Regions from separate parts of the Bariatricus sp. SGI.154 genome, predicted to be linked through region 3. Evidence: riboswitches for the same ligand, from Rfam matches in the RefSeq annotation. Region 3 holds a riboswitch; each other region holds the start of a gene.
The links. Region 3 has a riboswitch for thiamine pyrophosphate ahead of thiE (thiamine phosphate synthase). Riboswitches for the same ligand answer to the same signal wherever they lie in the genome.
Positions count from the first base shown of each region.

Region 1: another riboswitch for thiamine pyrophosphate. It lies ahead of thiS (sulfur carrier protein ThiS); the one in region 3 lies ahead of thiE (thiamine phosphate synthase).
Region 2: another riboswitch for thiamine pyrophosphate. It lies ahead of ACQRBN_RS01495 (energy-coupled thiamine transporter ThiT); the one in region 3 lies ahead of thiE (thiamine phosphate synthase).

Region 1 is NZ_JBNPMC010000001.1:145,111-155,713, reverse strand. It holds gene thiH (2-iminoacetate synthase ThiH) at 1-1,029, opposite strand, end outside; gene ACQRBN_RS00775 (thiazole synthase) at 1,043-1,852, opposite strand; gene thiF (sulfur carrier protein ThiS adenylyltransferase ThiF) at 1,912-2,550, opposite strand; gene thiS (sulfur carrier protein ThiS) at 2,611-2,808, opposite strand; TPP riboswitch at 3,057-3,164, opposite strand; gene ACQRBN_RS00760 (Na/Pi cotransporter family protein) at 4,396-6,108, shown strand; gene ACQRBN_RS00755 (methionine ABC transporter ATP-binding protein) at 6,508-7,539, shown strand; gene ACQRBN_RS00750 (methionine ABC transporter permease) at 7,532-8,191, shown strand; gene ACQRBN_RS00745 (MetQ/NlpA family ABC transporter substrate-binding protein) at 8,217-9,077, shown strand; gene ACQRBN_RS00740 (hypothetical protein) at 9,122-9,256, shown strand; gene carB (carbamoyl-phosphate synthase large subunit) at 9,440-10,603, opposite strand, start outside.
Region 2 is NZ_JBNPMC010000001.1:289,784-300,386, reverse strand. It holds gene ACQRBN_RS01505 (alpha/beta hydrolase fold domain-containing protein) at 1-152, shown strand, start outside; gene ACQRBN_RS01500 (MFS transporter) at 158-1,393, shown strand; TPP riboswitch at 1,864-1,969, shown strand; gene ACQRBN_RS01495 (energy-coupled thiamine transporter ThiT) at 2,014-2,679, shown strand; gene ACQRBN_RS01490 (sigma-70 family RNA polymerase sigma factor) at 2,885-3,091, opposite strand; gene ACQRBN_RS01485 (sugar O-acetyltransferase) at 3,466-4,077, shown strand; gene ACQRBN_RS01480 (ROK family transcriptional regulator) at 4,231-5,364, opposite strand; gene ACQRBN_RS01475 (class II aldolase/adducin family protein) at 5,624-6,298, shown strand; gene ACQRBN_RS01470 (rhamnulokinase) at 6,382-7,857, shown strand; gene ACQRBN_RS01465 (hypothetical protein) at 7,935-8,861, opposite strand; gene ACQRBN_RS01460 (GntR family transcriptional regulator) at 9,198-10,232, shown strand; gene ACQRBN_RS01455 (aldo/keto reductase family protein) at 10,287-10,603, shown strand, end outside.
Region 3 is NZ_JBNPMC010000039.1:21,608-30,502, reverse strand. It holds gene ACQRBN_RS14500 (FGGY family carbohydrate kinase) at 1-873, shown strand, start outside; gene ACQRBN_RS14495 (acyltransferase domain-containing protein) at 921-2,021, shown strand; gene ACQRBN_RS14490 (DUF4091 domain-containing protein) at 2,045-3,739, shown strand; TPP riboswitch at 3,746-3,856, shown strand; gene thiE (thiamine phosphate synthase) at 4,001-4,642, shown strand; gene ACQRBN_RS14480 (HAD family hydrolase) at 4,639-5,313, shown strand; gene thiD (bifunctional hydroxymethylpyrimidine kinase/phosphomethylpyrimidine kinase) at 5,453-6,289, shown strand; gene cytX (putative hydroxymethylpyrimidine transporter CytX) at 6,292-7,461, shown strand; gene thiC (phosphomethylpyrimidine synthase ThiC) at 7,889-8,895, opposite strand, start outside.

The sequences.
Region 1 (10,603 bases), on a different contig from region 3:
TCGAGCACATTCCCGGGTAGAGATGGTGATGCTGGCAAATGGCATGAACAAGCGGTAAGCACAGACAACCTGCAATAACTGAGGTTCGTGTACATCCATCGGATTAATCCGGTCATTATTAATAATTGGACGAAGTCTCGGACAGGAGAAGGCAATTTCGGCATGGGGATATTTCCGCTGTAGAAGATAAGCGTGGTATCCCGTGGCGAATGCATCTTTGCGGAAATCATCCAGCCCCAGCAGGGCGGCGAATCCGACTCCGCGCATACCACCTTTTAGAGCACGTTCCTGTGCATTCAGCCGGTATGGGAAGATGCGCTTATGTCCGGCAAGATGAAGTGTTTCGTATTTATCAGAATTATAGGTCTCCTGGAATACAGTCACATAGTCGGCACCACATTCATGGAGATAAGCGTATTCATCTGAGTTCATCGGATAGACCTCCAAGCCGATTACTTTGAAGAATTTGCGGGCGATTTTGCAGGCTTCTCCTATGTATTTTACATCGGATTTCTTACGGCTCTCTCCGGTAAGAATCAGAATTTCTTGAAGCCCGGTCTTGGAGATTGCAGCCATCTCTTTTTCAATCTCCTCTGGATTCAGTTGGGCACGGCTAATCTTGTTATGGCAATTGAAGCCGCAATAGATACAGTAGTTCTCGCAGTAATTGGCAATGTAGATTGGCGTGAACATATAGATGCTGTTGCCGAAATGCTTTCGTGTCTCCTGGCGTGCAGTCTGTGCAATCTCTTCCAAAAGTGGAAGAGCAGCAGGGGATAGAAGCGCTTTGAAATCTTCCGGAGTGCGGCTTTCGTGTGCTAAAGCGCGGTGGACGTCTGCTTCTGTATATTGGGTATAATCATAGGATTCCATAGCATGAATTACCTGGTCCATAATATCGGATTCCAGTACCTCCATGCCTGGAAGATAGGTCATATGGTCAATGCGGTTTTTCTTTTGGTCTTCTAATATTTCCTTGCTGAGGATGCTTTCATTGATGTGTGCATTTTTCGTATGTGTATGTTCCATATGCGGTCACTCCTTAATCCTGTAAAAATCCTGTCAGTGGAGAGGAGGCGCTTGCGCCCTTCTCAATCGTTCTTCCGAGCCCAGACAGATATGCGCTTCGTCCAGCCTCGATTGCTTTCTTAAATGCTTCTGCCATTGCAGGTATATCTCCAGCGGTAGCAATCGCAGTATTAGCCATAACTGCTGATGCACCCATTTCCATTGCCTCACATGCCTGTGACGGACGTCCGATTCCGGCATCTACGATGATTGGAAGATCAATCTCATCAATTAGGATCTGAATGAAGTCTTTGGTGCAAAGTCCCTTATTAGAGCCGATAGGAGAACCAAGAGGCATCACACATGCGGCGCCGGCGTTCGCCAGATCTCTGGCGGCGTTCAAGTCCGGGTACATGTAAGGCATGACAACGAATCCTTCTTTGGCAAGGATCTCAGTTGCCTTTATGGTTTCGTAGTTATCCGGCAGTAAGTATTTGGAATCGTGGATAACTTCTATCTTCACAAAATTACCGCAGCCAACTTCACGGGAAAGCCTGGCGATACGGACTGCTTCTTCGGCATTGCGTGCGCCGGAGGTATTAGGAAGCAGTGTAACGTTATCCGGGATATAATCTAAGATGTTGGCAAGTCCGCCTTCGTTGGCACGGCGGAGCGCCAGGGTAATAATCTGGGCTTCGGCTTTCTCGATACAGGCTTTTACAAGATCCAGAGAGAATTTGCCGGAACCGAGGATGAAGCGGGATGTGAATTCATGTCCGCCAAGAATAAATGTGTCTTTATTCTGACCCTCTTTTTGAATTTGTTTTTGAGTTTGTTTTTGCATTTGGCTCATAATATGTCCTTCTTTCTTTTTGTTATAAGTTATAAGTTACAACCTGGCAATCAAGGTTCTTCTTCTCCAAGAATCAGCCGTGTAATCATATTTGCTTGATGGGAAGCGCAGATGGCAACCCGTGGTGCCATAAGCCCTCTTCCGTAGGTGGATTCTGTTGTCTCGTCACCACAGAGATAGAAATTGCGAGTGATACGTCGGGTATGTATGGAATTGCTGCTCTCGTATCCAGCCATCCCGGAAGCAGCCACCAACCGCTTATCGGGGAAATGTTCCAATATGCCATTTACAAGTATTGCTTTTGCTTCCGGATGATCGAAGGCTTCGCAGATGATAGCATCATTCTGGAATAATTCCTGAAGGTTGTCTTGCGTTACCTGGATGCAGTCTGTTCGGATGTCCAGGTAAGGATTGATCTTAAGAAGCAGGGATTTTAGTGCATCTGTTTTGTACATGCCGACGTGTTCCATAAAGTATTGCTGGCGGTTGAGGTTTGTAAGATCTACCACATCAAAATCAATCAGATGCAGATGTCCGACTCCAATCCGGGCGAGCGCGTATGCGATATTGGAACCAAGGCCGCCCAGTCCTGCAACGGCAACATTTCCCTGAGAGAGAAGTGCTTGTGTCTCGGGAGAGTGACGTTCATTTAAAGCATTGTAGATCTGTTCTTTGGTAAAAGAATTCAATTAAGTTGCCTCCAATCTGCTATTATATAGTCGGGGTCGTTGTGTCTTATATACTGTAATCTAGCCGCCTCCTACGAAACTTACTACTTCCAGTTTGTCTCCATCCTTTAGAATAACGGATGTATACTGGGATTTGGGAAGGATAGCACCGTTCATCTCAACTGCGATACGATTGATCTGGTATTGGTGCTGCCTAAGATATTCAGCTACGGTAATGGGCTGATTAAGTATTACATCCTGTCCGTTTACAGTAATCATTGTGCACCTCCTTTTTTAGAGATGCAGATGAGTAGCCAAAGCATTCGAAGGGAATTGACGGTGGCAAATTCTGTAGGTGTATATGCATAATTCCAACAAAAAAGAGTTCACAAAGTAATACACCCGTGGTGGTGCACCCCTTCATGAACTCGCGCTCACTCTCAACATCTCTATATGTATTTGTTCAATGTAAATCCTGATTAGAAAAAAAGAGAGACGCCAAAGCATCTCCCGCATTCTCATGTCTATATTCGTTGAGTATACGTTTCCTACGTTGGCATTATCCAAATCAGGTATGTGGGTCGAAGTTGTCAACTTCCTCTCAGCCTATGCGATAAGCTCCCCAGTTGTATTTACAATTTACAGTATAAAAGGGGTGGGGGGATTTGTCAATGGGAATTTAGGGAGAAAAGTGAGTGTAGGAAGTGTACGGTGCAAGGGCAGGGAAGTCGTGGGCTGCAATCGGATCATTTCGCTAAGACCTCGTAACAGAAAAAGATACCGTCCGTTCTAACCGGGCATATTCGCTGTAAGCCCTTGATGGCCTTACGACTCAGATGCCCTCGAAACCAGGACTTGTGGTCCTGGTTTCGCACGAACTGACGGTATCTTTTTCTGCAACGAGGTCTAGGGCTTATGATACGGCCACAGCCCACAACTTCCCTGCCCTTGCACCTGACATCCCCGTGTACTCGGGATTTTCTCTAGTGGGGGATTCCGGCGGAGATGCGTGTGGAACGTTTTGGATAGATAACAGAGTGTGTACGTGGAGAAGCACTTTATGGAAGATAACAGAGTGGGTGGGTAAAGAGAGCAGTATGTAATTTGGGTTCAGGCTATGCATGCTTGCATACTTTGCTCAAAAAGGATTGTTCTACGGTATGCAATGATGAAAAATTATATGTAAAGCATATTCCCTGCACTAATTTATGTCTTAATCACAAAACTCCTGTTTACTTCATAATACATATACATTCCAGTCAACACAATTCCAATATATAAAGCGATCACTCGCCCAGTTCTCCCTCACATCCGTTCCATTTCCAATCTGTTATTTAGCCAACACCGTGCCCCACGCACCCCCCCCAGTCAGGAATCCTCACAGTTCATGAAGAGTCACACATAAGAATGTCAGGCAGAGAGGGGCAGTATGGCAGTTCATGTCCGTAGAAGAGCCGTACAATCCGTTGGTAAAAAAGAGGTCTGAAATCAGGATAATTCTGTGCCACAAGCACAGAATTCAAGAATGTCTGAGTCGGAAAAATCTTTCAGATTTTCTCCGACGATTACATTCGATTCCTGATTCCAGACCTCTTTTGAACCTACGAATTGTAGGCGATTGGAGTCGGATATGAACTGCCATACTGTCCCTCTCTGCCGTACATCTTAAGACCTATTCTTCACGAACAAACTTCCCACTTTACATATACTTTCCAAAAACCAGATACAAACTTCACATTTTACATAGATTTTACAATGAGAGTACCGTTGAATTTACATAAATACGCTACATTAATACCATGGCTGCAGGCGACTGCCGTGTCTGTGGCCAAAGGTGCGATACTTATAATAATTGAGGAGAGGGATATGAACGGTACATTAGAGATAGCATTTGGATTATTAGGTGGTCTGGCTGTGTTCATCTTTGGGATGAATATGATGAGTGAATGTCTTCAGAAAGCAGCCGGAGAGAGGATGAAGAGTATTCTTGCGCTGCTAACGAAGAATCCCATTATGGGAGTGTTAGCGGGTGCGTTGACAACTGCCGTGCTGCAGAGCAGCAGTGCGACAACTGTAATGACGATTGGATTCGTAAGCGCGGGGCTTATGAATCTTCCGCAGGCAATATCCATCATACTGGGAGCGAATATTGGTACTACGATGACAGCGCAGATTATTGCGTTTAAACTGAGTGACTACATATATGCGATTATTTTCGTGGGCTTTATTATCTCGTTTATTTCGAAATCCCAGAAGGCTAAGAACATCGGGCAGACAATCTTTGCGTTTGGTTTGTTGTTCTTGGGAATTGAGACTATGGGAAATGTGATGGAGCCTTTGGCATCCAGCCCGGTATTCACGGATATGATTGCAAAAGTGGCGGACATTCCGATACTGGGAGTTGCTGTCGGTACACTGATGACGCTAGTGGTACAGAGCAGTAGTGCGACGATTGCGGTGCTCCAAAACTTTGCCACGCAGCCAGGACCTGATGGAGTAACCAGCATTCTGGGACTTACAGGAGCGATCCCGATTCTGCTTGGTGATAATATCGGTACGACGATTACAGCTCTGCTGGCGAGTGTCGGACAATCGAAGGATGCAAAACGTACGGCAGTTGCACACTGTACCTTTAACATATCAGGATGTCTGCTTTTCATCTGGTTCGTGAATCCATTTGCCCGTTTCATCCAGTGGATATCGCCGAAGGGACCGGAGGTAGAGGTGATCTCCAGACAGATTGCCAACGCTCATACAACCTTCAATGTTGTGATGACGCTTTTGTGGATTCCGATGATCTGGCTCATGGTGAAGAGTGTCATGCGCATTATCCCGGAAGGTAAGCAGGCAGCAACGAACCCTGCAGATGCATTCTATCTGGATGAGAAATTAATCAGTCAGCCTGCGGCAGCCCTGCAGCTTGTTGCAGGAGAAGTAATCCGGTGCAGCAGAATTGTAGATGAGATGCTTCAGAACCTTGTGAAGGCAGTTAAGAAGGAAGACCGGGAAGTAATTCGTGAGATTCTGAAAGAAGCGGAGTTTGTCCGAAGCCTGGATGGAAAGATAACGGATTATCTGACGGATCTGTTCGCTGCCGGAGTGCTTACAGAGGAACAGGCAACGCAGACGGCAGGGATGATGTATGTTCTGGGCGATATTGACCGTATCGGAGCATTGTGTGCAGAGGTGTCGAATTCTATACAAGATAAGATTGAGAAGAAATATAAATATTCCAAAGATGCCATGAAAGATCTGGAGAAGAGCCTGAATATCATTGAAAATATGTACGCAGAAGCCCTACAGGTAATGATGACTGGCGATCTTGAGAATGCGAAGAAGATCCTTAAGAAGAAAGAGAAGGTCATGGCTTTGGATATCAGCATGAAGAAAGCGCATATGAACCGCGTCGGAAAGGGTAAATGCGAGGCAAGCCTTACCGTACCGTTTAATGAGATTCTGCGGAATATTGACCGTATGGGAGGCAGCTGTGTGAATATTGCAGATGCCGCTCTGGGGCAAGTGAAATTAGATTATTTTGGTCATATTGGAGAAAAAGTCTTGACAACTTCTGCGAATTAGTTTAAGATACAGAACATATTTAGAGATTACGGCAAGAAAGGAGATCAGATATGAAGACGTTTAATCATCAGAATACGAATCAGAATATGATGATGATGGTAGGCTGTGTAAACATGTGCATGATGTGCATGATGAACATGGCTTATTTGCGTATGCGTCGAATTATCTGATTTTAACATATACTATTTTTGAATCGTGTAAGATAGAGTATGAGGAACAGGTACGACGTGTACTTGTTCTTTTTTTGTTGGCTTTTATCGGAAGAGAACGATTGGTGGCAGAGTCTGAGGGCATGAAGGAAAGTTCTATTATACAAAAATATACCCGATATGTCGGAATCTCAGATAGAATATTGAATTCAAAATAAGTAAAGTGCAATGCAGAGAAAGGGGAAGGAATATGGCACAGATTGAAGTAAGACATCTTTCAAAATCATTTACTTCAAAGGATGTAAAAGTTGATGCCCTGCAAGATATCAATCTTGAGATTGAACAAGGTGATATCTATGGAATCATCGGAATGTCCGGAGCAGGCAAGAGTACGCTGGTACGATGTTTGAACTACCTGGAGAAGCCGACGGTCGGAGAAGTGTGGATCGAAGGCAAGGAACTTGGAGGCATGAAAGAGAAGGAATTGTTGAAGCAGAGGAAAGACATTGCAATGATCTTCCAGCATTTTAATCTGCTGATGCAGAAGAATGTAGTGGACAATGTGTGTTTCCCACTATTGATCCAGGGAGTTAAGAAAAAAGAGGCGCGCAAGAGAGCCAAGGAACTTCTGGAGATTGTAGGTCTAGAGGAAAAGGAATTGGCATATCCGGCACAACTGTCAGGTGGTCAGAAACAAAGAGTTGCTATTGCAAGAGCGCTGGCATCTGATCCGAGAATCCTGCTGTGTGACGAGGCGACCAGCGCCTTAGATCCACAGACGACTGCAGCGATCCTGGATCTGCTTGGAGATATTAACAGACAGTTTGGAATTACGATTGTGATTATTACGCATCAGATGTCCGTAATCCGTAAGATCTGCAATCAAGTGGCGATTATGTCACAAGGACAGATTAGAGAGCATGGATCAGTAGAAGACATTTTCAGCCATCCGAAGACGAAAGAAGCAAGAGAGTTAATCCTTCGTGATATTGATGGAGAGAGAGTCTCAAATGAGTCCGCATTAAAAGATCAGTTGATGGAAGATAAGAAAATCCGAATTGTATTCTCGGAAAATTCTGCATTCGAGCCGGTGATTGCGAATATGGTCCTTAAGATGGGAACTGCGGTGAATATCTTAAAGGCTGACACGAAGAATGTGGGTGGAATCGCTAAGGGAGAGATGATCCTGGGATTGCCTGCAGATAAGAAGATTCAAAAAGAGATTGAAGATTACATATTGGAAAGAGGACTGGAGATTGAGGAGGTGACAGGAGATGTTTAGTAGTGAAGTAATCGAGATGCTGATTATAGGAATTGGTGAGACAATGTATATGACGCTGGCATCGACGTTGTTCGGTTATGTATTCGGGCTTCCAATGGGAATTCTGCTTGCCATAAGTGATAAGGATGGCATCAAGCCGAACACATTCCTGTATAAACTGTTGGATGTAATTGCAAATATCGTGCGAAGTGTTCCGTTCTTGATTCTGCTTATCGTACTGATTCCATTTACCCGGGCGATCGTGGGCAAGAGTTATGGATCTACGGCAACCATCATTCCCCTTGTGGTGGCAGCAATTCCGTTTATCGCCCGCATGGTGGAGTCATCGCTTAGAGAAGTGGATGCCGGGGTGATTGAAGCCGCAAGATCTATGGGCGCATCCACATTTACAATTGTGGTCAAGGTGCTTCTGGTAGAAGCCAGAACTTCTCTGATCGTAGGTGTGACCATTGCTCTTGGTACGATTCTTGGATACTCAGCGATGGCAGGAACCGTCGGTGGAGGCGGGCTTGGAGATATCGCGATCCGTTATGGGTATTACCGTTATGAAGCCGGAATCATGATAGTTACGGTAGTATTACTGATTGTATTAGTCCAAATATTCCAGACAATTGGCATGAAATTGTCTGTTCATCTAGATAAAAGAAAATAATAACAAAAATAGGAGGAAATGTATTATGAAGAAAAGAGTGTTGACAGTATTTTTGGCAGGTGTATTAGCAATCGGAGTATTGGCAGGATGCGGCTCCAAGGACAAGGGAGAGGATTCTAAGGCAGAATCAGGTATAGATTCCGGATCTGACTCAAAGGTAATTACAGTAGCGGCATCCGCGACACCTCATGCAGAGATTCTGGAGGAAGCCAAAGGTCTATTGGAAAAAGAAGGATATGATCTGGAAGTTACCGTATTTAACGACTATGTTCAGCCAAATGAAGTGGTAGAAAGCGGCGAATTCGATGCAAATTATTTCCAGCATGTACCATATCTTGATAGTTTTAATGAAGAGAAAGGAACACATCTGGTAGATGCAGGAAAGATCCACTATGAGCCATTTGGTATCTATCCGGGAACAAAGAAAAGCCTTGACGAGTTGGAAAGCGGAGATACAATTGCAGTACCGAATGATACAACTAACGAAGCGAGAGCGCTTCTCCTTCTGCAGGACAATGGCGTGATTACATTGAAGGATGGCGCCGGACTGAACGCAACTGTAAATGATATCGAAGAGAATCCAAAGGATATCAAGATTGAAGAGTTAGAGGCAGCGCAGGTATCCAGAGTAGTAGACGAGGTTGCTTTTGTAGTGTTGAATGGTAACTATGCACTGGAGGCTGGATATTCTGTGAAGTCTGACGCGATTGCTTATGAGAAGTCTGATTCTGAGGCAGCGAAGACATATGTGAATATTATTGCTGTAAAAGAGGGAAATGAAGATAATGAAGGAATTCAGGCATTGGTGAAGGTTCTGAAATCCGATGAGATTAAGGAATTCATTGATGAGAAGTATAATGGGGCAGTAATTGCATTTGAAGAGTAGATTTCTTTAGGGAAAGTTTGTTATCGAAAGGGGACGGTGCAAGTGTGAGTTATGGGTGGCTGGCGACCGGAGCCTTTCGCAAGCCACCCATGACTCACGCTTGCACCCGACACATCCGAGAACAGGGACCTTCTCTGGGAGGAATCAGGTGGATGATTCAGGTGTATAGTTTCCTTTAGCGATTTACATATACATTACCGGAAAGACTCCTTCCCTCTTGCATCCTCGATGGAATCTCCCACTGATTATGAAAAGTTCCACCTAAGATTGTCAGGCAGAGAGGAGATGGATGGCGGTCCTGCACCGCCATCCATCTCTTCTCTGCCGTACACCTTACTTCTAACTTTTTAAAATCAATGTTTCTACAAATCCGTTATCTCACTATGCAACTGCTGCAACGACTTCACTTCCCCATTGCCATGCTCTTTCACATATCGGATTCCCTTCGCCGTAGCTCTGGCCGCAGCAATGGTCGTCATATAAGGAATCTTAGCCTTAATCGCAGCCTTACGCAGATAACTATCATCATGCACGCTGTCCTTGCCAACCGGAGAGTTCACGATCAGATCAATCTGTCCATTCGTAATCATATCCAGGATATTCGGACGTCCTTCGTACAGTTTATTCACTCTTGTCGCCTCAATACCAGCCCCATGAATCAATTCATAAGTATTGCCGGTAGCAATGATCTTGAATCCATCATCTGCAAAATGCTGTGCGATCTCCACAACTTCTTCTTTATCCTTGCGGTTTACAGAGATCAGTACAGTTCCGCCAAGCGGCAGTTTGGACTGAGTTGCTTCTTGGGCCTTGTAGAATGCTTCTCCATAGTAAGGAGACAGTCCCAGAACTTCTCCTGTAGAACGCATCTCAGGTCCTAATACCGGGTCTACTTCCTGGAACATATTGAATGGGAAGACTGCTTCCTTCACGCCATAATATGGAATGTGCTGTTCCTTTAATTCTGCAACCGGTGATGGACGTCCGGTCAGTTCGGAAGTAATGATATCGGTTGCCAGAGGCACCATGCGGATGTTGCATACCTTAGATACCAAAGGTACGGTACGGGATGCACGTGGGTTCGCCTCCAGAACGTATACTTTGCCCTTTTCGATTGCGTACTGCATGTTCATCAATCCTTTGACATGCATTTCTTCCGCAATCTTTCTTGTGTATTCCTTGATCGTATTCACTTTCTCTTCGGAAATGTGTACAGATGGGATGATGCATGCGGAGTCACCGGAGTGTACGCCGGCTAACTCGATGTGTTCCATAACTGCCGGAACGAATGCATGGTTTCCGTCGCTGATTGCGTCTGCTTCACATTCTAAAGCGTGATTCAGGAAGCGGTCGATCAGGATCGGACGATCCGGGGTTACGCCTACGGCAGCCTTCATATAGCCTACCATGCTTTCATCGTCATATACGACTTCCATGCCGCGTCCGCCAAGAACGTAAGATGGGCGCACCATAACCGGATAGCCGATTTCTTTTGCGATAGCAAGTGCTTCTTCTACGGTAGTAGC
Region 2 (10,603 bases), on a different contig from region 3:
GTAGTGTGATTCTCTACCGCCAGATGAAAAAGTGTGGTAAGGATGTTCAATTGTATTTCATAAAAGGAGGCGATCATGGAGGGGCGGAGTTCTGGACCAGCCAGGTCGTCGATATTGTGGATGACTTTCTCAAGTACTGTTTCAGAAGATAGTTATCTTGCTGAATGCCGGTCTGGTTGGCGGTGTTATTGCGTTCTCTAAGATTTTCGATGGCGTGTCTGACTTGATTGCAGGTCAAATTATTGATAGCCACAAAAGTAAAAGAGGGCATTGTATTCCCGTTATACTGAAGTGGGCTATTCCTATGGTGCTTTCCGTTATTCTGGTATTCCTGGTTCCGGACGGAAGTGTAGCCTTGCGTATAGTTTACATCTTTGTTACATATAACCTGTTTAATACTGTTTTGTACACTTATGTGGGCATGGCCGCTAATTCTCTTCCGTCCTATGTCACAAATGACTCTGTTGACCGTTCGCAGATGCTGATTTTTTTCATGATGTTTTCAGCTTTGACACAGACTATTATGGCATCTGTTATGATGCCGATGGTTGATTTTTTTGGAGGTCAAGGGCTGCAGTCTGCATGGATTAAGTCTATTATGGTCTTTGGTATTATCGGTCTGATACCTTTGGCATTGAATGTATTGTTTGTCAAAGAACGGGTAGAGAATGATGTTCCTCCGGAGAATCTCATCGTTGGTATCAAATGTGCTGTTGTAAACAAATATTGGTGGATGGCCTTTGTTGTTAATTTGATGGCCAATTTTATTCTGACCTTTAACCTGTCTGTTTCCATTTATTACCTAAACTCTGTGTTGGGAAATATGGCTTTGATGGGAACGTTTGTTGCATGCTCCAACTTGCCTGGCGTATTTCTGTCTGCAGTGGCTCCTTTCTTTTTGAAAAAGTATACGAAGCGACAGATGGTATTGTTCGGTTCAATCTGTATGGTGGTGGCTCAGGTTGTATTTATAGTAGTGCCGACATCCTCTACTATTTTATTTGCTACGGCGCTGTTGCGCGGTATTGGAATGGGCTTTGCGATGGGTATGGCCGGAGCCCTCATCGGTGACACTATCGATTATGGCGAGTGGAAGACCGGTATACGTGTTCAGTCTGTCTTGTTCTCTGCAAGTTCTGTAGGCGCCAAAATCGGGCAAGGAGCTTTGACAGCAGCCTTTGGATTCTTCTTAAGTGCAGTTGGATATAATGGTGCTTTGGAGGTTCAGTCTGCAAGTACGATCAGCGGTATTGATGCATTCTTTAAATTCGGTCCCTTAGTTGTTGCTATCATCTTGCTGGTTGATATCTGGTTCCTGGATGTTGAAACAAAAAATCCGCAGTATATTAAAGAAATTGCAGAGCGTAAAGCAACTCAGAATGCAGGCGAATAGATATACTTGTAATGTAAGACCCATCTGGAAAATGATAAAAAAAGGTGTATCGAAAAAATTTTCGATACACCTTTCTAATCATCCTAACAACTTCTTAGTTAAGTTTCTCTATAAATATTGACAAAGCAGTTTCCCCAGAAAAATACTCTTTAAGAGCATTGAATAACTTCATCATTATCATTCACTTCCTTCTCATTTATTCTCGTTCCTTAAACTGTTAAAATATTAACACGTAGTATAGATAATGTAAAGATAAATTTTTAACAAAGTTTGGCTTGATTTCATTAGATATTTTGTGCGCTTTTTCAAATGACGCGAATCTCGCAAATTTAGCAGAATTGAAATATACAAGTTACAGACCTATTGATTGATTAGAGAGATGCCTGCAAGGTAAGAAAGATAATCTGATGTAATGGAGTTGACATTTCCAAGCAGCATGTATATGATAATGACTGGACAAACTACATAAGATTGATAACAAGGGGAGCTTATAGAATAGGCTGAGAGGAAGTTGTCAACTTCGACCCATAACCTGATGTGGATAATGCCAACGTAGGGATGCGTTATAGATTGGCTTCAAGCCCTTTTTGTTTTCAATCGGAGACAAGGAGGGCATTTTTATGTTTGATCTATTAGTCAATGCAGAAGGCGGTCTGACAACTGCCGGATATGCGGTATGTATTGTTGTTGGAGTTGTACTCTTTATCGTTGCGTTATTTTTTGCGGGGAAGAAATCCGGGAAAAAGAAGATGAGCACAAAGCAGTTAGTGTTCTGCGCGATGGCAATGGCGCTGGCGTTTGTGACTTCTTATATGAAGATATTCAAGTTGCCGTGGGGTGGAAGCGTAACGCTGTGCAGTATGCTGTTCATTGTATTGGTCGGCAACTGGTACGGAGTACAGACTGGAATCCTTGTGGGGCTTTCTTATGGGCTCCTACAGTTCATCCAGGAACCGTATGTGCTTTCATTCTTTCAGGTTTGCTGTGACTATGTGCTGGCATTCGCGGCGCTGGGCGTTGCCGGATTTTTCGCAAAAAGCAAGAATGGCTTGCTGAAGGGATATATTGCGGCGGTTCTCGCCAGAGGAGCATTCCACTCTCTGGGAGGATACCTATATTGGATGGACTACATGCCAGATAATTTCCCGCAGTCATTGAAGAGCATCTACCCGATTGCTTATAACTATAGTTTTCTGCTGGCAGAGGCGGTCATGACGGTGGTTATTATCTCAGTTCCGGCGGTGGCAAAAGGACTTAGCAGGGTAAAACAGACAGCGTTAGATTAACGCACTAAAGAGGGGACATTGTTTTTTTCAATTTCCCCCGTCCCCAATTAAAATAGCCGTGTCCCTTTTTGAATTTGCCGTGTCCCTTTTTAATTCATGATAATCCCGACTTTATCTAACCCCTCGCCAGTATACAGATCTTTTATTCGAATTTCTTTTGTTACGCCTCCGGCGAATTCGATGATCAGTTTTTTATTCCGTCTCCTTAATTCTTTGTGCCATAGATTTTTGCGATCTGGCACAGCCAGGTGGATACCTTGCAGTTCCCGTTATACTTGTTTGCGCATCGGACTGCCTGATGGAATGTTTCTTGTGTCAGTTCTTCGGCAGTATCTGTCTCGTGGCATAAGGAGATTAGAAATTTATATACCAGTTTTGCATGTTCGCTATATATGGAATCCATATCTAACATCGCGTCACATCCTTCTTTGCTTATATATACCCCAACTAGTCATTTCGTTACATCATGTCGTCATTATTTTATAGAAAAATGTTCTCGGATAAAAGGTTAATTATCTGTGAGGATTCAGAGATTGTAGCAGAAATGCAGGGATAACTGTTGCCAGATAATATGTATTACAGTTCTTTAAAAATTCGTACACTTCCTGCATGGTAAAATCCTCCCTATATGTAAATGTAATGCCCAATATGGTTTGAAAATATTTAAGTTTATGAAATTATTGCAGTTCTCTCTCGAGATTATTATAATAAATAATAAGAAATTGGGTAAAATGCAGTCCGGTATACCTACTCTGTCGGACAGGAAAAATGTAAAGGAGAAGCAATATGACTGAATTTGAAAAAATGCACAGCACGGATCTATACCTTCCCAATGGCGAAGAGATTATGAAAGAACAGGAGCAGTGCCTGGAGCGCCAGTACGATTACAACCTGACACGACCGTCAGAAGGCGCCAAAAGAGAGGCGTTATTAAAGGAGATGTTTGCTGAGATTGGTGACGGCTGTTATATAGAACCGCCTCTTCACAGCAACTGGGGTGGTCATCATACGCACTTCGGGAAGAATATCTATGCGAATTTTAACCTGACACTAGTGGATGATACGCATATCTACGTAGGCGATTACACCATGTTTGGCCCGAATGTGACGATTGCCACGGCGGGGCATCCGATCCTGCCGGAACTTCGCCAGCAGGCATATCAGTATAATGCACCTGTTCATATTGGGAAAAACTGCTGGATCGGAGCAGGAGTAATGATTATGCCTGGAGTAACCATCGGTGATAATACGGTGATCGGAGCAGGAAGCGTTGTCACGAAGGATATTCCATCTGATGTGGTAGCTGTTGGTAATCCCTGTAAAGTGATGCGGCCAATCGGTGAACGGGATAAAGAATATTATTTTAAGAACAGAAGAATTGATGAAAGTATAAGATAGAAGGCGTAACCCTGATTCCAACTGAAAATAGGATAATAAGAGAAAAATATCGGCAGATCTTATGAAGTATAAGTTCCGCCGATATTCATTCTGTTATTTACCAGTATTTCTTGCTGTTCGTTTATTTTCTTAGCCATATAACCGCCAGAAGAATCAGGATTCTTCTATAAAGTTCTGTAGAAATTCCTGTATAAATGGCAGTGCTGCCCCGATCGCCACGGCATCATTCCGGCATTTCCCAGGCAGAATATAAGTAGGCGCATCCCCAAATGCCGAAAATTCAACGACCTTATCCTGAAGCATTTTCAGATCTTTATCGGTGAGATACGGGATGATATCTCCGCCGAGAATGACGGTACTTTCTAAGACCATGTGCAGATTATTGATCAGGATGGCAAGATAGTATAAGAATTCTTCCCAGCGTTTCTGGTAATCAGAGTTGCCCTGTGCTTTCTGCTGGAAAAAGTCATCAAGATCCATCTGGTCATCAAGAAAAGTACTGGCGGAACAATAGCATTCTGCGCATCCTGTACGTCCGCAATAGCAAGGACGTCCGCCGGGAATCAGAGTCATGTGCTCAAAGATGCCTGATTTGCCCGTAATGCCCTCTTTAATCTGTCGGTTTAGAATCAATGCGCCGCCCAGATGCATGCAGAGAGATAGATAGATAGCATCGTTGATCTCAGGATTCACCCACAGTTCACTGTTCGCGGCACAGTCAGTGTTATGTATAAAACGGCATGGCCAGGAAAAATATTTTTCAAAGATATCAATGGAAAGGCCCTCCACATCAATAACCGTCGCATAAGTGATCCGGCGGCCACCTTGTGAAACCAGTCCCTGAATCCCGATGCCAATTCCAAGAATCTGCTCATTTTTAAAATGATATTTCTCAATGAAAGCAAGAACATGATCACGAAGTGTCTCAAAATACGCCTCTGTTCTTTCGAATTTCAAATTAATCTTTACTTTTGCTTTTTTGACAACGTATAAGTCAACTGCCGCGATATGAACGGTGTGTTCCGTAAGTTCAATGCCGATAGCAATCCGGGCAGTAGAGATAATAGAATAAGAAGTTGCCTTTCTTCCGCAAGTGGAATTTAACTGGCCGCTTTTTTCTACGAGCTGATCTTCCATCAATGCTGTCAGATGCTGAGTGACAGTAGGAAGCGTTATGCCAAGCTGGTTGGCAATCTTCTGCTTGGAACTGCAAGGATTGTTATAAATATAATGAAAGATGTCTATGCGATTCTTTACTTTTATATCTGAAAGAGAAAAGCGTTCCATAATGATTCCTCCTCATAATAATAAAACTATAGTGGTTAATATTTGAAATGGTTTTATGAAATGCATTTTAAAATGATTATATCAGAAAAATCAGAAAATAGAAATACAAATAAAAGTAAATATAACTAAAAAGTGGAAATGAGATTTGTTCAATATATCATATTGCGTAGTTTTTTATCCAGTGCTATTATATAACTATATTATATAAAACTGTTTTATAAAATGAACGACTAAAATGAAACATAAGGAGGAAGAATACATGAAAAGTGAATTAGACATCAAAAAAGAGATGTGCGAGATTGGAAGACGGGTATATGACCGGGGAATGGTGGCTTCTAATGATGGCAACTTTTCGGTAAAACTGAATGACAATGAGTATCTGTGCACCCCGACAGGAGTCAGCAAAGGTTTCATGACACCTGAGTATATCTGTAAGGTAGACGGTGAAGGTAATGTACTGGAGGCAAATGAAGGATTCCGTCCATCATCTGAGATTAAGATGCATATGAGAGTCTACAAGGAGAGACTGGATGTGAATGCTGTTGTTCATGCACACCCGATGTATGCAACAACATTTGCTATTGCAGGTATTCCACTAGAGGAGCCAATCATGCCGGAAGCAGTCATTGCGCTTGGCAGCGTTCCGATCGCAAAGTACGGAACTCCTTCTACCGTAGAAGTGCCGGATTCCATTGCCGAATTCCTGTCACGCTATGATGCCGTGTTATTAGAGAATCATGGCGCGCTTACATATTCAGATTCTTTGCTGAATGCATATCATAAGATGGAATCTTTGGAGTTCTATGCAAGGCTTCTGTATCAGGCTAAGATGCTGGGTGGACCGCAGATCTTAAGTCAGGAGAGAGTAGAGCAGTTATATGATATCAGGAGACAGATGGGGCTGACCGGAAGACATCCGGGAATCGACAAATAATCAGTGATAGTGAATCGAAGATAACTAGTCATAGGTACCTTACTGTGTGAGACTATGAGTACAGGGAAGAAGGAGAGTGTGGTATGGGAGAGAAGGCGAAGAGCGTACTGGCATTTGATTTTGGCGCATCCAGTGGACGTGCGATTCTGGGAACGTTGGAAGATGGCAAGATCGCTATGAAGGAAGTACATAGATTCTCCAATGATCCGGTGACCGTAAACGGAACCATGTATTGGGATACACTGCGGCAGTTTTATGAGATAAAGCAGGGGATGATCAAGGCAAAAAGGTGTGGGGATTTTGAAAGTATCGGAATTGACACCTGGGGAGTAGACTTTGCTCTGTTGGATGAACATGGGGAACTGCTGGAGAATGCAATCCATTACAGGGATGACCGGACCCAGGGGATGATCGAAGATGTATTTTCCAAGATTTCCAAAGAGCGCCTCTATGAGATTACAGGAAATGAATTCATGTATTTTAATACAATTTTCCAGATGAATGCATTGAGGGAGAAGCGTCCGTGGATGCTGGAACGAGCGAAGAAGTTCTTATTTACACCGGATCTGTTAGGGTATTTCCTTACGGGGAATCAGAAGTCAGAGTATACCATGGCAACGACCTCTTCCATGTATGATATCCGTAATAAACAATGGTCGAAAGAGGTGGCGGATGCCCTGGAACTTAAGGAGGATTTCTTCCCGGAGGTGATTGAAAGCGGGACGGTGATCGGAGAGTTGAAACCAGAGATCTGCGAGGAGTTGTCCATTGATTCCAAGAAAGTGATTGCGGTGGCGTCTCACGATACACAAAGCGCATCTGTTGCGGTGCCGACTCAGGAGGAGGACTTCATCTTCATCAGTTGTGGCACCTGGAGTCTCTATGGTACAGAATTATCAGAACCTGCGATTGGCAAGAGATCTCTGGAACTGAGCGTGACAAATGAAGGAAGTTATGGCGGCAAGGTGAATTTCCTGAAAAATATCACTGGCTTATGGATGGTTCAGGAATGCCGGCGTCAGTGGATTCGCGAAGGGCAGGAATATAGTTTTGGTGAACTGGAGCAGATGGCGGCAAAAGCAAAGCCTTTTAGAAGTTATATCGATGTAGATGCACCAGAATTCGTACCCGCAGGCAACATGCCAAGAAGAATCCGGGAATTCTGCCAAAAGACAGGACAGCCGGTTCCTAAGACCGTAGGTGAGATCGTGTGCTGCATTAATCAGAGTCTTGCTTTAAAATATAGGAACGTTCTGGAGAAGATTGAATTCTGTCTGGATAAAAAGTATCACAGAATCCATATGATTGGTGGGGGGATTCAAAGCAAGATGCTTTGCCAGATGACGGCTTGTGCCAATCATTGTGAAGTGATGGCAGGTCCGGTGGAAGCAACGGCGCTTGGAAATCTGGCGGTTCAGTTTATGGCGCTGGGCGAGATCAAGGATATTAAAGAGGCAAGGCGAATTGTTGCGAATTCCGAGAATGTGATGTCGTATGAGCCGCGGGATGCAGAGGCTTGGGATGCGGCATATGAGGAATTCAAGGGGGTTCTTAGGTAGAAAATGAGAGATTAGAAGTGAACGGCGAGGGAGGATGCTTGAGGGGATGCCAGCCGGAGTCCTGCGCCGTACACTCTCTATTCAATTCCGTATTCTTCCATTAAGTGTTCCTGATATGCTTCATCTTCGATGGAATGTTTCAAATCTTGTATACGATTATCTTCTATAAGATGGTAGTGAAGTTTGTTAACACGCTCTTCACCTAGTTTTTTGCCGGTTTTGTTGCCTTCCTGCCATGCTTCATCACGTTCCTGTTGAAGATGGCGTTCTTCGTTATATTCATATATGCTCACTTTGATTACCTCGTTTTTGTTCTTTCGTAAAAATTCCGCTAAAATATCTTCGTTGATACATTCGTCTACGGCATATTCTACAGCTTCTGCAAAGGGCATTTCTTGACTGTAATTCCGAATCTTGGATACCAGGATCATGTACTCTCGCAGTGTTTGACATTTATTCATTAATTCTTCATTATATCCCGAATTGATATTCAACTCAGTTACTTTTAATTCCAGGTCTGGATTCTCGCTTTTTATTTCATATGCATCTGAGAGTTTTAATTCTCGGCGTTCTTCCATAGATTCTATTCCGTTATAGAATACGACAAACTTTGGCTCTGGTATCTTTACTAGAGTAGAACTATATAGATTTTTATCTTTTGTCAGATTAGAATAGACATCTGCTACGTACAGTAAATCCCGTAATGGCATGTTGGGATTCTTGGTGGATTGGTGTTCATACAATGTCAACTGGTCGTAAAGCATAAAAGATATGTCATTTTTCATGCCTAGATAAATTGCATTTTCTAACGTTGTTACAATTAGATCATCCTCATTGGTATAACTGGTTCCATTCATGGCATTGTAAAGTTCGAGCAATTCCCGTTTTTCTTTGAATATCATGCGAAAGATTCTGTCTTTATAAGCACGCAGTGGCATGCCGATTACTTTGTGATGCGTGACAATCTCATTCGCTGCCTGTATGATTCTTTGGTCTTCCGTCATTCATGGTCCTCCTTTTTTGGGATATAAGAGGACTCTTTCATTCTTCTTAGAATCCTCTCTGCTGTTCTTGGGTCTGTGATTAAGCATCGAATTTTCTAAGATTATAAATATCATTAGAATTTGGAATGACTTTGTCATATAGAATGTTTAGAAAAATAATGCTTGTTTGAATTATAGCATGCATCTTTAAAAATGTCAGCCTTTATGTTCAAGGAAATTCCTTGATTTTATCGACATTTTTCGCTAATATCGGGAGTTATAGGTTGACACATAATGGTATTATGATATAATACCATTAAAGGGAAACTATGGAAGTATCAGGAAAGGAGGGGACTTGTGAATTCGGAGATAACAGAATTAAGGTATATCGATCTAAAGAATGACATCTGCCGTCAGATCTATGAAGGTGTCTACAAGAATGGCGAGAAGATTCCTTCGGAGCGTCAGCTTGCCCAGGATTACGAAGTCAGCAGAATTACGGTGAGAAAAGCATTGGAACTTCTGGAGGCGGAAGAACTGATTGTGCGTGAAGTGGGTAATGGGACACGGGTAACGCTTAAGAATTACGGCAATCATAATATGCTGGATATGATTGGAGTAGTTGCGCCATCCAAGAACCCGTTTTTTGCCAGGTTTATCGCAGACTTCCAGAAATGTGTCTGGGAGCGGGAGGGTCTGATGCTGTATGTAGAAGTGCCGGAGCATACGTCTTTGGAAGATTGTCTGTACCGGCTGTACAGTAAGAATATCAGAAATGCGGTTGTGTGGCAGGATGACCAGAAGATTGACCCGGAAAAATTACTGCGTTTGAGAAGTATTGGGATGAATCTGGTATTTTTCGATACGGATAATGCATTTCCCTATGCAGACAGTGTATTCCTGGATAATGAGGATGCAGTAAAGGTTTTGCTTGACTGTCAGAAAAAGCAGCATCAGGAGTATGTGTATATTGGCTGGGATAATCAGGAGATCAGCAATGTAAGAAAGAGGGAAGAAGCGTTCCGGGGACTGCATCCTGAGGCAGAGATATTACATGCGCCTTGGCGGCGTGACAGGAGGATGTCTGAAGAAGCGCTGAAGGCAGTGGAGGAGAAGGCTTCGGGGATGGAAGAAGGTCTGTTCTTGTGTGGGACTGGTGAGATTGGGCAGCAGACGGCAGAGAGGCTTCTGCAGGCAGGATTCTTGGAAGAGGGAAAGATAGCCCTTGCGGTGATTGATGATTTTGAAGGATCAGAACGTTATCCGGTGGATATCTATAATCAGGATTTGCGGGCAACGGCAAAACGGATCTATCGGCAGTTGGAGATCCAGGCAGAGGAAAGATCTGCATGGAAGGCCAAAGATTGGCAGGTAAAAGGGAAGCTAAAATAGAAATGTCAGCAAGGCAATGAAGATAAAGATGATAGGAAGACAAGGAGGTAGCGTATGGAGACAGTGAATCCATCTCTGGTTCCTCAGAGAAAACTGAACAATGGAATGATCATTCCCGGAATTGGTATGGGGACATTCGGGAATGACCGATTCACATCCGAAGAGGTGGCCGATGCGGTGTACGGAGCGATCAGAGCAGGTTATCGTCTTTTTGACGGAGCGGCGGCTTATGGCAATGAGAAAGCCATTGGAGAAGTGTATGCAAGAGCGTTCGCAGATGGAATCGTACAGAGGCAGGATCTGACAATCATGACGAAGGTGTGGAATGATATGCACGGGAAGGGAGATGTCCTGGTGGCGTGTGCGCAGAG
Region 3 (8,895 bases):
GGGAAAGCAATAGAGAAGATGGATTCCAGGGCAAGAAGAGCCGTTGGTATATCAGGCGATGTGACTGTAGTAAGTGGTGGGCAGGATTATCTGTGCGCGGTATTAGCAGGGGGCATGGAGTTAGAGAATCATATATTGGAAGTAATCGGAAGTTATGAGATGTTATCATGTATCTCTAAACGGTCCGGTATTCCCGGATCATATGCAGGCGTGACTGAATTCTGGGACCTTCACATCTATCCGGGATTGTTTTCACATACGCTGGAATGCCAGGGGGCTTTATGGCTGGAATGGCTTAGGAATGACGTTTTATCGACTGCTTATTACAGGATAGATGATAGAGAGTGGGAGTTAATGATCGAAGGGCTTAACGATCTGATCCTATCTCCCATTTTGCCTTTAGAATCTCTTTTCTTGCCGGAAGCAGATGATATTGAGTATCTTAGGTCTTATGCAGCGTCTTATATATGCAGGCTTAAAGGAGTAACCGGAAGATCAGCGCAGTTATTGTTGATGAGCAGCATTATCCAGGGGCTGAATCTAAAGGTGCGTATGATATTGGAAGAATGTTTGAAAGATGGAATCAGTCAATCTGTGCTTACGGTGTTGGGAGGTGGTGCGCGCAGCCATTACTGGATGGCAAATAAAGCGGATATTCTGGGTATCCCGATCCAGGTTCCCAATATTCCGGAGGCTTCAGCAGCGGGGGCGGCGATGCTTGCAGGAATAGGCGCAGGATGTTTTGAAAACTTTAAGGAGGCATCTGGAATATTGCAGGGAAGATCGGTGTCTGTCTACCAGCCCGATCCGGAACGTATCAGGCAGTGGGATGAGATATATCAGATGAAGTTTTTGCCATCATATAAGAGATGAGATGTGAAATAATTGTTTTAGACATAAATATATTATGAGGTGTGAGTATGACTGAGAATTATGAATTATGCCAGTACTATCTGGAATTCGATCAATCGTTTTGTGATAAATCAAGCGAAGCGCTCTGGAAAATGCTGAAAGACAGGACTGCAAGAAGTGAACTGGCAGAGATTGAGAGGCTGGTATTTTATTGCGAGGATATGGAAACGGCAGTGAAGGAATGCGAATGTCTGAAGACATATGCCAATCTTTTTTTGGGAGTGGATATAGATTTTGTGCTGGCGGCCGTGTTAATGTATATTGTGCCGGAGACAGTAAAGAAGATGAGAAACCGGGGGATTCGGGAAGAGATTATAGAGGCTACACTGAAGGACACCAAACTCTGGGTAGAGGATTATAGAAAGAAGACGGGGCGTGAAGGCATCGGGGAGACGGAATGGAATCTTAAAGTAATGACAGGAAGGGTTCTTCAATTGGGAAGACTGCAGTATGAAAGATGCCTTTTTCGCGAGCCTTATTATATTTATCGTAACCGGAGTACCGGAGAATGGAAGGTGATTGCAGAGGCGGGGCTGTCTGTGCGTAAAGATGGAAGACTCCAGGGAACGAATGGGAAAAGATGTGAAGATGGATACACGACCACACTTCGGATTGAGAACGGGATGTTATGGGGGAATATGTCGGATACCACGAATGGAGTTTTGATAGAAGAACCGGTGAGTATCTGTATGAAGGCTTATGAATTGCTGTTGGCACCGGGATTGCCTGTGATTAATATTCATATTCCGGCTACCGGTCCTCTTAGGGCAGAGGAAGTGAAAGCCTCATTTGGACAGGCAAAGCAGTTCTTTGCTGAGCATGGATATCCTGGTAATGTAGGGGTGTGTATCAGTTGGCTGATGGATGTAAACTTAAGTGAATTTGCGCCGGAATCAGGTAATATCTGCCAGTTTATGAGACGTTTTGAAAAATTCCCGGTTTTGTCTGAGATGCCGTCCGGAATGGATAGAATCTTCGGGGCTAATGGCAGCAAACTTAAGGTTAGTGATCTTCCCGAGAAGACAAAACTTCAGTCAGCGCTCAAATCATACCTGCTGCGTGGAGGTGCGATCTATGATACGGGAGGTATTCTGCAATTCAATGAATAGGAAAATATGTGGGGTGAGGAATCATGGAGGGATTTGAATTCTATCTAACGGATAGTCTGGCGAAGGTATTCGCTACCTGGAGACCCGCAGCAGCGGGGGAAATGTTTAAGATCAATATTTTTCAGGGTGAGGTGCCGGCAGTGCAACTTGTATATAAGAAAGAGCATGGGCATCAGGGCATGTCCTTGCAAAAGCATTTTGCTTATCGAATAGAAGGTGGTGTATTCTGTGCGCGGGTCAGGGATGTGGAGTTGGTGCCATCAACATTTCCATGTTATGAGGTTACGGATGACAATTATCTTACGTCAGAGCCAGGACTGTTCCCAGACTTGTTAAAGCCGCGCAGGAACAATGTAATCACGCCTATTGGAGGGCAGTATCGTTCACTATGGATTGACTTCCCGGATACGGGACAGATCCCGGCAGGGGAATATCTGATTGAGATTCTGATAGAAGACTTGGAAGAAAAGGAAAAAATAGTGGAAACATTATTTTTCAGGATAGAGGTAACAGGTGAGAGGCTTCCGGTGCAGACATTGATACATACGGAATGGTTTCATGCTGATTGCCTGGCTGACTACTATCATGTAGAAGTGTTCAGTGAAAAGCATTGGGAGATCCTGGAGCATCAGATTATGCTTGCAGGAAAAGAACTGGGGATTAACATGCTGTTAACGCCCGTATTTACGCCGCCGCTGGATACAGACGTAGGAGGAAAACGTACGACCGTGCAGTTGGTAGATATCACGAGGCAGGACGGAAGATATTTCTTCGGATTCGAAAGGCTTACGCGATGGTGTGCTATCTGTAGGAGGGCAGGAATCGGCCACATAGAAATTCCGCATCTTTTTACGCAGTGGGGAGCAAAGGCAACACCGAATATCTATGGAAAGGAAGCGGGGGAAGAAAAGCAGTTCTTTGGATGGCATGTGGCAGCGGACAGTGAAGAGTACCGTAGATTCCTGGAGGATTTCCTTCCGGCTTTGCAGAGGGAACTGGCAGGCTTGGGGTATGACAGAGAGCATGTGTATTTCCATATATCAGATGAACCGGAGCAAGAGCATCTTGAAAGTTATCGAAAGGCGACAGAGAGAGTGGCGGATCTGTTGGACGGATGGCAGATTGTGGATGCGCTTAGTGATTATTCCTTTTATGAACAGGGATTGATCAAGCATCCGATTCCAGCCAATAATCGGATACAGCCATTTGTGGAGCATGGGGTTCCTGATCTCTGGGTATATTATTGCTGCGCGCAGTACAAAGAAGTGCCAAATCGGTTCTTTGCCATGCCAAGTGCCAGAAACCGGATTATGGGAGTGCTGATGTATCTCTATCGTATTAAGGGATTCTTGCACTGGGGGTATAATTTTTATAATTCGCAGTATTCCGTGGAACATATAGATCCTTTTTTGAATACACATGCGGGGTATGCATTCCCGTCGGGCGATACATTTCTCGTCTATCCGGGAATGGATGGAAAGCCGTGGTCATCAATTCGGGCGGAAGTGCAGAGGGAAGGAATCTATGATTATCTTGCGCTGATGAGACTGGAGGAGATGATTGGAAGAGAGAGGACAGTAGCGTTGGTGATGGAAGGAGAGAGATGTGAGTTTACATTCGAAAGTTATCCGACAGATCCTGGATATTTCTGTCGGTTACGGGCGAGGGTTGCCGAAGAGATGAAAAGAAGATTGCAAAATCATGTTTTCGTAGTATAATAAATATGACAACAAAAGGGGAGCCTGTAAGGATTAGGCTGAGAGTGGGCTGATACCGCCCTTACCCATGAACCTGATTTGGATAATGCCAACGTAGGGATATAACGTGTGTAAGATAACGGATATGCTGTACATGGCATATCCGTTTTTGGGGACGGGGGTTTTTTAGATTTCCCCCGTCCCCAATTAAAATAAGGGTGTCCCCAATTGAATTTGCCCTGTCCCTAATTGAGTGACGGGGTGAAAAGTTAGGAGTTTACTATGAGATGTAAGAAGGAAGATATGCTGCTCTATGCAGTCACAGACAGATCCTGGTTGAATGGCGAGACGCTGTACAGCCAGGTTAAGAAGGCTTTGGACGGCGGTGTAACCTTTATCCAGTTAAGAGAGAAGGAATTGGATGAGGAACACTTCCTGGAAGAAGCGAAGGAGATTAAGGCGTTATGTAGAGAATATGGAGTCCCATTCGTAATCAATGATAATGTTGATATTGCGATTGCAGCAGATGCGGATGGCGTGCATGTCGGTCAAAGTGATATGGAAGCCGGGGATGTGCGTAAACGACTCGGACCGGATAAGATTATCGGAGTTACTGCCAAGACGGTAGAACAGGCATTGCTTGCGGAACAAAGAGGGGCAGATTACCTTGGTGTGGGAGCCGTGTTCCATACGAGTTCCAAAGCAGATGCGAAAGGAATCAGCCATGAGACATTAAAAGAGATCTGTGAGGCCGTCAGCATTCCGGTGGTTGCCATAGGCGGAATCAGTAAGGAGAATGTATCGCAGCTTGCTGGAAATGGCATGAGTGGAATTGCGGTAATCAGTGCGATCTTTGCACAGCCGGATATTGAAGCGGCGGCTTCGGAATTGAAAGAACTAACCGCAAAGATGGTGAAGGCATGATAAAAGGGGCAATCTTTGATGTGGATGGAACACTTCTGGATTCTACGCAGATATGGGATGACGCGGCATCGCGATATCTGGTTCAGATGGGAATTACGCCGGAACCAGAACTTGGGAAAATCCTATTTCCAATGAGCGTGAAAGAAGGGGCAGAATATCTGAAGAAACGGTATTTTCTGCACCAGGACTGTGAGCGGATTGCAGAGGATGTGCTTAGGGTAGTTAAAGACTTCTATGTAAATGAAGCGCCGCTGAAGAATGGTGCGGCAGAATTCCTGGGTCAGTTGGCGGATAAGGGAATTCCAATGGTGGTAGCGACATCCAGTGAGAAAATGTATATCAGGGCGGCTTTTGAAAGGCATAACATTTTAAAATATTTCCGAAAGATTTATACTTGTTCAGAGGTTGGAGCGGGAAAGAGTAAACCCATTATCTATCATAGGGCAGCAGAAGAATTAGGAACAATCCCGGAAGAGACCTATGTATTCGAGGACGCTTTGCATGCAATCCGTACAGCAGCAGATGCAGGGTTTCGGACAGTTGGAGTCTATGATCGTTTCAGTGAGGCGGATCAGGATGCAATCAGAGGCCTGGCAGATGTCTATCTATTGAATATGACGAAGTTACAGGATTTCTGGAAACAAATCGGGAATACGCATCTGGACCTATAGGTTCAGTGTACTGTTATTTTAAATAAAGATGATACCGAATAAAATAATACTGTGTACCAGATGCTTTATCCAGCGGCAGATTGGGGGCACCACCTTTTGTCGCTATAGAAAATTAATGCATAAGAAAAGGAGAATGAATATGAGAACAGCATTAACAATCGCTGGCAGTGATTCCAGCGGAGGCGCCGGTATCCAGGCAGATATTAAGACAATGATCAGCAATGGCGTATATGCCATGAGTGCGATCACGGCCTTAACCGCACAGAATACTACCGGTGTAACAGGGATTATGGAGGTAACTCCGGAATTTTTAGAAGACCAGATTGACAATATATTTACAGATATCTATCCGGATGCAGTCAAGATCGGCATGGTATCAGTAAGTCCACTGATTACGACGATTGCTGAGAAATTAAAAGAATACGATGCAAAAAATATTGTGGTCGACCCGGTTATGGTGGCAACCAGCGGTTCAAAATTAATCAGTGATGATGCAATTGAGACATTAAAGGAATATCTTCTTCCAATGGCATGTGTACTGACTCCGAATATCCCAGAAGCAGAAGTGCTTTCCGATATGCTGATTAAGTCAGAGGAGGATATGATTGCAGCGGCAAAAGTCATCAGCGAGACTTACCACTGTGCGGTTCTCCTAAAAGGCGGACATCAGTTGAATGACGCTAATGACCTGTTGTACCGTGATGGAGGTTACAAATGGTTCTATGGCAAACGTATTGATAATCCGAATACACACGGAACTGGATGTACCCTGTCCAGTGCAATTGCATCCAATCTGGCAAAGGGCTTCGACCTGGATACTTCTGTGGAGCGTGCGAAAGCGTACATCTCAGGAGCGCTTGGAGCAATGCTGGATCTGGGACACGGCAGCGGTCCGATGAATCATGGATTCGACATGACTGGCGAATATGTGAAGATGGCTGGTGAATATGTGAAAACGGCTGGGGAGGTACAGTAATTATGGAAGAGAAACGTACCTCGATATTTGAAAATGGAATGATATGGTTCGGTGCAGGAGTCTCTATTGCTGAGATTCTGACCGGTACATATCTGGCACCGTTAGGATTTGGCAAAGGTTTAGCCACCATTATTATCGGACATATCATAGGCTGTCTGATGCTTTTCCTTGCCGGGGTCATCGGCGGAATGGCAAGAAGAAGTGCGATGGAGACGGTCAAGATGAGTTTCGGGCAGAAGGGAAGCCTCCTGTTCTCTGTGTTGAATGTACTACAGCTTGTGGGATGGACGGCCATTATGATCTATGATGGAGCACTGGCAGCAGATGGTGTTTTAAGCACGGGAAAATGGGTATGGTGCCTGGTAATCGGTGCATTAATTGTACTTTGGATTCTGATTGGCATTACGAATCTTGGTAAGGTTAATGTTGTCGCCATGACTGCATTATTTATACTGACATTGATTCTGTGCAAGGTGATTTTCTTTGACAGCGGAGCCGTGGGAATGGCGGCAGATGACAGCATGACATTCGGTGCGGCAGTAGAGTTATCTGTAGCAATGCCATTATCTTGGCTTCCGTTAATCAGTGATTATACAAGAGAAGCCAAAGAGCCGATAAAGGCAACGGCTGTAAGTGCGATAGTATATGGCGTAGTCAGCTGCTGGATGTACGTGATAGGTATGGGTGCTGCGATTTATACCGGAGAATATGACATTGCCCAGATTATGGTGAAAGCAGGACTTGGCATCGTTGGATTACTGATTATCATATTTTCAACGGTTACAACGACATTCCTGGATGCTTATTCAGCTGGAATTTCCAGTGAATCCATTGTCGCTAAGTTAAATGGAAAGCATGTGGCAATTGTAGTAACAGTGATCGGAACGGTGGCTGCGATTGTGTATCCGATGGATAATATTACGGATTTCCTGTATCTGATTGGTTCTGTATTTGCACCGATGATCGCGATTCAGATTGCAGACTTCTTTATTCTAAAGAGGGATAACAGCAGGAGCGTGGTTAATGTACCAAATATGGTGGTATGGGTAGTCGGATTTGTTGTGTACCGGGTGCTGATGAATATTGATATGGTGGTGGGAAATACACTGCCGGATATGGTGATAACGATTGTGTTGTGTTTGATTGTAAGTAAAGTCGTGAAGAAGGATTAAGGTAGGAATTTGTTGTAGAAAAATAGATTGTTGGGTGTGTACGGTGAAGGAGGAGAATCAGTGTGGTTCTGAGACCGGGGCGTTTCGTTAAGAATCCGTAACCGTAAAAATACCAGCAGATTGGCAACCGAGTACACTCACTCCGAAATCTTGATGATTTCGCAGTTCGGGTACTTTTTCGCCTTTGACGTGTAGTCAAAGCCTCATGCCAATCTGCTGGTATTTTTACGCTAACGGCTTCTAGAACTCACTTGACGGCCTCCGAGCCACACCGATTCTTCTCCTTCGCCTGACAATTCCATAATCTCAAGGTTTTCTCCATTGGGAGGATTCTGGCAAGAGTGCGTGGGAAGGAGCGTGCTTTGGCTCAAAATTGCATACCCAAGAAAGCCCCAAGAGTCCTCAAAAATTATGATTAAAATTCCTTTTATTCCATAATATCTACATCTTCTCCGCGAAGTATTTTATTAATATTTCGTACTGCGCACATTTTCCCGCACATCGTACACGTATCTTCCCGTTCCGGTGTAGATTCTTTGCGATACCGTCTGGCTTTCTCACTATCGATTGCCAGATCAAACTGCTTCTCCCAGTCAAGGTTACGTCTTGCCTCGCTCATCTCAAAGTCCCAGTCAGCGGCGCCCGGAAGTCCTTTGGCAACATCTGCGGCATGGGCAGCGATGCGGGATGCAATAATGCCTTCTTTTACATCTTCCAGCGTAGGAAGGCGTAAATGTTCTGCCGGTGTAACATAGCAGAGGAAAGCAGCTCCATATGTAGCGGCGATTGCTCCGCCGATAGCAGCGGTAATGTGGTCATATCCAGGAGCAACATCTGTAACCAATGGTCCAAGTACATAGAAAGGCGCACCTTTGCAGATGGTTTTCTGAATCTCCATATTCGCCTGAATCTGGTTCAAAGGCATATGTCCGGGCCCTTCGATCATAACCTGAACGTCTTTCTCCCAGGCTCTTGTAGTCAATTCGCCCAATGTCACAAGTTCCTCTATCTGAGGGATGTCGCCGGCGTCAGCGATACTTCCAGGTCTGCATGCATCGCCAAGGCTTAAAGTAACATCATACTGCTGGCAGATTTCCAGAATCTCATCGTAACGTTCATAGAATGGATTCTCCTGTCCGGTTAATTCCATCCATGCGAAAATGATAGAGCCGCCGCGGGATACGATATTCGTGTGGCGTTTGGATTTTTTGAAACGTGCGGCAGTATCACGGTTGATTCCGCAGTGGATGGTCATAAAGTCAACGCCGTCTTCCGCGTGCATTCTTACGATATCAATCCATTCATCGGAGGTGATGGATTTTAATGCTTTGTTATAATATACGACAGCATCGTAGATTGGCACGGTTCCGATAATCGCCGGACATTCTTGAGTAAGTTTCCGGCGAAATACCTTGGTATCGCCAAAAGAGCTTA